2 regions of the Paenibacillus sp. YPG26 genome follow, and region 1 is predicted to be linked to the other one. Evidence: predicted binding sites of a transcription regulator. Region 1 holds the regulator's gene; the other holds the start of a gene.
The links. Region 1 encodes Rex, which represses fermentation and respiration genes when NADH is low (regulators of the CRP and FNR family bind a similar motif). Its sites were predicted from a motif close to TTGTGAAATATTTCACAA; they were not measured.
Positions count from the first base shown of each region.

Region 2: LDO05_RS17350 (cytochrome ubiquinol oxidase subunit I) is a predicted target of Rex. The motif match lies at 2,159-2,176, and genes of this name have one in related genera.

Region 1 covers NZ_CP084530.1:1,828,290-1,832,503, reverse strand. Annotated here, with positions in the region: gene LDO05_RS08640 (cell wall elongation regulator TseB-like domain-containing protein) at 2-499, opposite strand; gene LDO05_RS08635 (amidohydrolase) at 533-1,831, opposite strand; gene LDO05_RS08630 (redox-sensing transcriptional repressor Rex) at 1,821-2,471, opposite strand; gene dinG (ATP-dependent DNA helicase DinG) at 2,505-4,214, opposite strand, start outside.
Region 2 covers NZ_CP084530.1:3,661,431-3,665,644, forward strand. Annotated here, with positions in the region: gene cydB (cytochrome d ubiquinol oxidase subunit II) at 1-568, opposite strand, end outside; gene LDO05_RS17350 (cytochrome ubiquinol oxidase subunit I) at 555-1,958, opposite strand; gene LDO05_RS17355 (nitrous oxide-stimulated promoter family protein) at 2,318-2,773, opposite strand; gene LDO05_RS17360 (ArnT family glycosyltransferase) at 3,179-4,214, shown strand, end outside.

The DNA of each region.
Region 1 (4,214 bases):
CCTATCGATTCGGTAATGTATAAGTATTAGGCAATGCCTGTCCATCTGTGAACCGATAGAATTTGTAGTTGTAGTGATCGCCTTCTTTATAGAACAATTGATATACGTATTGCTTCCCAGTCCCTTGGTCAAAGATACCCGGAACAAGACGAACAATGGAGATATCCGGCATCTGGGACTTGATGCTGCTCTTAACCTGTTCCAGGCTAACCCCGTTCTTGGCCAGCTCCTGATGGTCAACCTTGCCGTCCACGACCCAGACTACAATATCTTCTCCTGCTGCATTTTTCCCTTCAATAACCCAGCATACCGTATCCCATACAGATTTACTGGCATGCGTGAACGAAGCCAGATTAGCCTGCTGCTTGGCTACAATCACCGCCGCGTCCTTCTCATTCCAGTAATCTTCCATGGTATACACATAGTAGCGCTGAATACCGAACAGGATCAGCAAGACAGTAAATACGGATATCAGGATCCGTTTTGTTTTTCTCTTCATGCGATCACTCCCCTTCACTCAGAAGTGCTCCGCTTAGCGGGAGAGCAATCCTTCGAAACAAGCCTGAGCTTCTCTGCGCACCCGCTCTTCATCAATGGTTAGACAGCTGCCATGCTTGACTACCTGATTCCCGTTCACCCAGACATGCTCTACATCTTTAGGACCCGCTGAGTATACAATATGTGATATAAAATCCGTATGCGGAATAAAATGAGCCTGGTCTGTGTTCAAGGCAATGAAATCTGCTTTCATGCCTTCAGCCAGCCTTCCGGTATTCGGAAGGTATACCGACTCTGCCCCGTAGACCGTTCCCATCTTAAGCGCTTCTTCTGCCGGTACAGCTGTAGGATCACCGGATACACCTTTATGGATCAAGGCTGCCAACCTGATCTCTTCGAACATATCCAGATTGTTATTGCTGGCAGCCCCATCTGTACCAAGGGATACGACCACGCCTGCCTTCTGTAGATCAACAACACGGGCAACTCCGCTTGCAAGCTTCAGATTACTGCCTGGATTGTGCGAGACTGCAACTTTATGGTTGGCAAGAATCCCGATTTCTTCATCAGTTAGATGCACACCATGGGCAATGATCGAAGGCCGGGAGAAGAAACCAAGCTTCTCCAAATGCATCGTTGGACGAAGACCATACTCTTCGATATTCTGCTGCACTTCAGCAGCTGTCTCGGACATGTGGGTATGGAGCGGCAGATCCAGATCATGTGCAGCTTGTACGAACTTCTCAATGAACGCAGGCGGACAAGTGTATGGGGAATGCGGAGACATCATGGTCGTAATCCGGCCATCCGCTTTGCCATGCCAGTCCTTAGCGAACCGTATTGCTTCCTCAAGCTTCTGCTGCTGTACGTCCTCTGGGCACAGCCCGATGGCACCGCGCATCAACACAGCACGGATACCCGATTCGTCAGCTACCTTCGCCACTTGATCCATATGATCATACATGTCCAGGAAGGTTGTTGTTCCTCCTTTAAGCATCTCGACCACAGACAGGGCTGTTCCCCAATATACATCACGGGAAGTGAACTTCGCTTCCATCGGCCACATTTTCTCCTGCAGCCACGCCTGAAGCAGCATATCATCTCCATAACCACGAAGCAGGGACATCGCAGCATGACCATGTGTATTGATCAGTCCTGGTGCGAACAGCAAGCCTCTACCATCGAACGTATCTGTTCCTTCTTCAATCTCCGGGCGGGCCTCTCCCACATATGTAATCAGATCGTCCTCAATTAACATATATCCCTTAACAACAGAACGTCCCTCTTCCAACACAGCAAAGCTTCCATTCTCGATTAACCATTTACGACTCATTTGTCAGTGCTTCCTTTCCATCTCCCAAATAATAGGCCAGACTGAGCAGATCGGTTGTAAAATCAGCAGCGTGCAGCCGCACTTGTGCAGGCACCTTCAAAATTGTAGGCGCAAAGTTAAGAATTGCTTCAATACCGGCTTCGATAAGCTGATCTGCAACGCGCTGCGCCTCAAAGTCAGGGACCGTGATGATTCCAATCCGGATCCCCAGCTTCTTCACGGTAGCAACCAGATCTTCTATCGGCTGCACAGTTAGAGAATTTATTTTCTGGCCGACTTTCTGCTCTGAAGCATCGAACACGGCCACGATCTTCATGTTATCCTTCAGATAAGTATTGTAGTTGGACAGAGCCTGACCCAGGTTCCCTGCTCCAACCAGAGCCACATTAATCTGCTGGTCCAGATTGAGAATCTGGCGTATCTTCTCTATTAGATAGGCGACATCGTAGCCAATACCTTTTCGTCCGAAATCACCAAAGTAAGCAAGATCCTTGCGGATTTGAGCCGGATTGAGATCCAGCTTCTGCCCAAGCTCCTGTGAGGAGACGGTTGAGACTTCCCGGTGACTCAGCTCATTCAGAAAGCGCAGATATACGGGCAATCTGCGCACCACCGCATCTGAAATTTTCTCCGACTTCATTTCTTTTCCCCCTAATGCAATTGAGTCCGGTCATTACCGGTGCTGAAGCCATTCCGAAATCCGGGGCACCATCTGATTGGTGGGCATATGCTCCATCTTCGGGCCTGGCAGAGAATACAGGAAATACTTTCCGTAGTAGGACTCCAGAATTCGCGTATCATATACAATTACGATACCGCGGTCCTGAGAGGAACGCACAAGCCGTCCAAAACCCTGCTTGAAGCGGATTACTGCTTGCGGTACAGACAGCTTCATAAAAGGATTCTTCTTCTGCTGCTGCAGCCTTTCGCTCTTGGCTTCCACCAGTGGATGGTTCGGGGGTTGGAACGGCAGACGCACGATAGCCAGACTCGTTAGAGCCTCACCGGGTATATCCACGCCTTCCCAGAAGCTGCTTGTACCGAGCAGGACAGAGGCCTGCTGGCCCTGAAATCTCCGGGTTAGCTTGGTCCGGTTCCCGCTGTCCACCCCTTGTCCAATGACAGTGATCCCCTGAGCGGACAGAACCTCCTTCAGCGGATCATACACCTGTCTCAGCATCCGGTATGACGTGAACAGTACGAGCATCCGACCCTCCGTAGCCACCGCCGAGTCTGCGAGAGACTGCACAAGTGTGTTCACAAAATGATCGTCCCCGACACTGCCCTTCACACTCGGGAAATCCCGGGGGATGACAAGCAGAGCCTGTTCCCTGTACTTGAACGGGGAAGGAAGCAGTGAAGTGAGCAGCTTATCCTGCTCGGAAGCTTCCGTTAGACCCAGCTGTTCGATCATGTACTGGAACGACTTATCTACGGATAAGGTGGCAGAAGTCATGATGACACTTTTCTTTTTGTCAAAAAACAGGGCTTTAAGCTGTTCGCTTACCTCTACAGGCACCGCAAAAATCTGCAGAGACCGGCTTCGGTAATGACCGTTACCCTCAAGCCAGTAGACGGTCTCCTCATTGTCAAGCTTCATAAATGAACGAATACTGTCCCTCTCTGCTCCCAAATCCTTGAAAAGTCCACTGATATCCGTCACCAGGCTCTCGGAGCTGTAGTTGTCGTCATCATCCTTCAGCTCATTCACCATACGTTCACCCTTGCGGATTACCGTGCCCATGGTCATATAGATCTGATTCTCGATTTCACTAAGCGCATCCCAATTCTTAGGCTTCTTGTGCGGAAGCAGACGAAGCACGAACTGTCCCGGATCTCCCGGAGCCGCATCGCTTCGCTCAGGCATAAGTCCGAACAATTGATCGCTGAGACGATCCCAGCTCTCCTTGATCTCAAGAATCTCCGGGTACAGATTATCAATCACGCTTACCCACTCACTTGCTTTCTCAGACCCACTGGTCTGAAGCTGGGCCCGCAGGTTAGGGAGCTGCCCGGTTCGGCTGTCCTTGTAGAGGCGGGTCAAGGTATGCACGACGGTGAAGTACTTCATATTCATACCTAAATGCTTGCCTGCTACTTCTTCCAGATGGTGCGCCTCATCAATTACAAGACGTTCATAACTTGGAAGCAGCTGATGCCCCGCTTTCACATCTGTGAACAGCTTGGAGTGATTCGTGATTACCACATCAGCCACACCTGCCTCATGTTTGGCTTTATGGTAGAAGCACTTGCGGAACCACGGGCATGAGCGGCCGAGGCATGAATCCGATTCGCTGGCAACCGTCTCCCAGAAATCAGCCCCCCGGTTACCCTGGTTCAGTTCTTCATCATCGCCCGTCTCGGTCTGGGTCAGCCATACGAT
Region 2 (4,214 bases), 1.8 Mb from region 1:
GAAGCTCCCCGGTCGTTCTAAGCACTGTGAACAGAAGCCCGTGAACATAACAGAGCACGACTACCAGCACCCCGCCCGCCAGCGTATAGAGATTGACCATGTCAAGCAGACCGGCCTTCATCTCCATGTTCTGATCAATCGGCAGTCCCTTCAGAAGGCCCGAGAAGACAACACCCAGCAGGAACGGCGGCAGAAAGCTGCCGGCGAAGATCGCGGCGTCCCAGGTCTTCTTCCACCCTGCGAAATCCACCTTGCCCCGAAATTCGAAGGCGACCCCGCGTCCGATGAGCGCGAGAAGAAGCACAACCAGCGGGGTGTAGTATCCGCTGAACATGGTCGCATACCAGTTCGGGAAGGCCGCGAAGATCGCTCCGCCGGCGGTCAGCAGCCATACCTCGTTGGCATCCCAGAAAGGACCGATGGAGTTGATCAGAACCCGGCGCTCTGTGTCATTCCTGGCCAGCACCTGTGTGGCCATACCCACGCCGAAGTCGAAGCCCTCCAGGAAGAAGAAGCCGATGAACAGTACCGCAACCAGCACGAACCATAATTCATTAAGAGACAGCATGATAATCCTCCTTGCCGAACGGATCATGAGTGTGGGCATCCGCAGTTTCTTCCGCATACGGTCCCTTGCTGATAGTACGGACGAACAAATACACCAGCACGGCGGCAAGCGCCGCGTAGATAAGGCAGAACGCAATCAGGGAGAACAGAATCTGCCCTGAGGTAACACTGGGCGATACACTATCCTTCGTCTGCATGAGACCGAACACGGTCCAGGGCTGACGGCCGAATTCCGTCATAACCCAGCCGGATGTGTTCGCGATGAAAGGCAGTGAAATGCTGTAGAGCATGATACGCCAGTACCATTTACCGGAACGCTCCAGACGCTTCCTTGCGGCCAGATAAGCTCCGTAAGCACTGAGCACAATCATCAGACAGCCGGCGGCAATCATGATGCGGAAGCTCCAGAAGGTTGTCCGAACCGGCGGAATATAGTTGCCAGGACCATAGATCTTCTCATACTGGGCTTGCAGCTCGTTCATCCCCTTCACTTCTCCCGAGAACTTGCTGTACGAGAGGAAGCTCAGCAGGTATGGAATCTTGATCTCATATGTATTCTCTTTGGTAGTCGGATCAATTGCAGCCACGACGGTCCACCCTGCCGGGTCTCCGCTCTTGCCCCAGAGTCCCTCGCTGGCAGCCATCTTCATAGGCTGGGTCTTCACGAGATACTGTGCCTGCTGGTGGCCAAAGATCGCAGTGAGGAAGGAAGAGGCCAGGGCTACGATCACCGCGATTTTGAATGATTTCTTGAAAAAGTCCACATCCTGCTTCTTCAGCAGCTTGTATGCACTCACCCCGGTAATCAGAAAAGCTCCGGTTGCAAATGCGCCCAGCACGGTATGCGGGAATTCCACCCACAGCTGGCCATTGCCGATCAGCGCGAAGAAATCGTTCATCTCCGCCCGGCCATTGTTCACCGCGAAACCTACCGGTCTCTGCATGAAGGAGTTGGCGGCCAGGATCCAGAATGCGGAGATGGTGGTGCCCAGGGCTACCAGCCAGATGCTGAGCAGGTGCACCTTTTTGGATAAGCGGTCCCAGCCGAAGATCCACAGACCAATGAAGGTGGATTCCAGGAAGAACGCGAACAGCGCCTCCACCGCAAGCGGCGCGCCGAACACATCCCCGACGAACCGGGAGTAGTCCGACCAGTTCATCCCGAACTGGAACTCCTGCAGAATGCCGGTAACTACCCCGACAGCAAAATTGATCAGGAACAGCTTCCCCCAGAACTTCGCCATTCTTTTGTATTCTTCTTTCCCTTTGACCACGTACATCGTCTCCATGATCGCGATCAGCAGAACCAATCCGATCGACACCGGAACGAAGAAGAAGTGGAAAATGGTAGTTGCCGCAAACTGAATGCGTGCAAGCAGTAACGTGTCCATCTCTCTCTTTCCCTCTTTCTGAATTTGTTGTTGTTCAAGAGTGGCATTGCCGGGGTTACATTGCCCGAGGTGAACAAGTGAGCTTGAAACCATGGATGCCACTCTTGATCCATCATGTGTGATCCTGGTCACTATTTTCGCAAAAGTTGGCTTCTACGCTTATGATAATTGTTACAATCAACAGGTTAATTCAGACAGATTTGTGACGGATATCACATAATTATCCATAGACAAATAGACTATCCCCGGCCAACATGCTTCCAGGTACAGCAGCAGGCTTGTTATAGTTCACCTGTCTACTCTATGGAGAGCATATCAATCAAGGACAGCCCTTATCGTGTAATCTTGCCTGTGCACGGTTATGAGGCAGGATGATTGTGCTTATCCCGCCGCTGATCCAGCAAATGCCGCATCGTCAGCACAGGGTGTCTCAGCAGCATTCGGGGACCCGAATATCTCATCACCTCTTTAATCTGCAGCCGCTGCCCCGGCTTGTAACAATGTACCTTACACTCCACACATGTCGACTTCTCTTCCCCGAACTGACAGAGGTTAAGCCGCTTCATCGCATACCGGTGCAGTGTATAGCACTCCCGGCATAATTTGAGGGTCCGGCTGCCGTTATCACAGCTGTGCACGCGGCTTGCCCGGTCATGATGGCCCGAGCAGTACCTTCCGATCATGAAGCTGACAGTCAGCTTCTCACGGTTGATTCGCGGGCCGTTATTGGCCGGTCTTCGTACTCTATGCGGCTTAATGTTAGATTCCAGTGCCGGTTCGCCTGGCCGGCAGCCTGTTCCTTGTCTATGTTCCATAATCTCCTCCTGAACACCGTGTTTCTCAGCTTATCCGCATTGTACCTGCTTAAGGCGGGGATCGCTGTGATTCCCGCAACATCCTTCCCGGCCAGACGCCTCTCCCGTTGAAGCAAGACATTTTTTATCAATGGCAGAACACCCAGGAGCACCATAAGCGGAATCGTCAGGAAATCGTCCTAATTTAGGATGGAAATTCCATAAAATCTCTCATCAGGTTGGCGAATTATGCTAGATGCCATTATACTTATTTAGGTTGCTATATATTAGGAATACAAGCCTATCAAGCACGCTATGAAAAGGAGCTTAAATCCATATAACTAGGCGACCTTGGTAATATTAGCAACTTTCCACAGTTTTGTGCGTTTATATATTACATATGAGAAAGGGAGAGTACCGATCCTGATGCAATCTTTTTGGTCTAAGTCTATTCGGGGCAACAAACCTGCTGTAATTATTCTGCTGCTTATTATATTTATTCTAGCAGCTTATTTGAGAGTTGATTTCCTCAGATCTGTCCAGCACTCCGTCTCCACAGATTCCAAGCAGTACGACATTATGGTCAAGCAGATTCTGGAGAAAGGGGTATATGGCTACAGAAGCACGGAATCCAATGCCCAAGTGTCGCCAGGTCTGCCTATGTTCATGGCGGCAGTCTATAAGCTGGTAGATTACAAGACCCATGACCCGGCTCCTTATATTCGTTATATTCAGGTTGTGCTCAGCCTCATTACCCTCTTTCTCATTTACCGGCTGGCTAGGCGCATGGGAGGTACTGCAGCCGGACTACTGGCTGCCTTTATTGGCGCCATTTATCCTCCATTTATCTGGAGCAACGGCGCAGTACTCACTGAGGTTATGTGTACGTTCTTCCTGGTCTCTTACTTGTATCTTCAGATTATTGCGTTCGAGAAGAAGACCTGGAAATGGGCCTTGGCCAGCGGCACTCTGATCGGGCTGACCGTACTGACCCGGCCGGAATTCCTGCCGCTGATCTTTGTATGTCACGCCATCTACTTCCTCTGGACGAGAAAGTGGAAGGACACACTCAAGCTCCTGGTAATTACCGCGATTGGGGCCGGGATTATCCTGTCCCCATGGATGATCCGCAACATCATTACCATGAAGCAGGTCATTATCGTCGCGACTCAAGTGAACCCATTTGCCGCCGGAACCTACCCTTACAACAACTATTTGGACGGTATGGTAGACCGTCATGGCAAGACTCAAATAGAGGTTGCCAAAGAACGCCTTAAGATTGGCTTCACCGAGAAGCCAGGATTGTTCCTGAAATGGTACACCATCGGGAAGCTGGAATACATTTATGGGAAAATGTATTTCGGAGCCGGACACAAGCCTTATTACTCGGTCTTCCCCTATGCTATCCGGAATTTATTTCACCAGTGTCTAGTCTTGTTCTTCCTGATCGCCTTGATCGGCA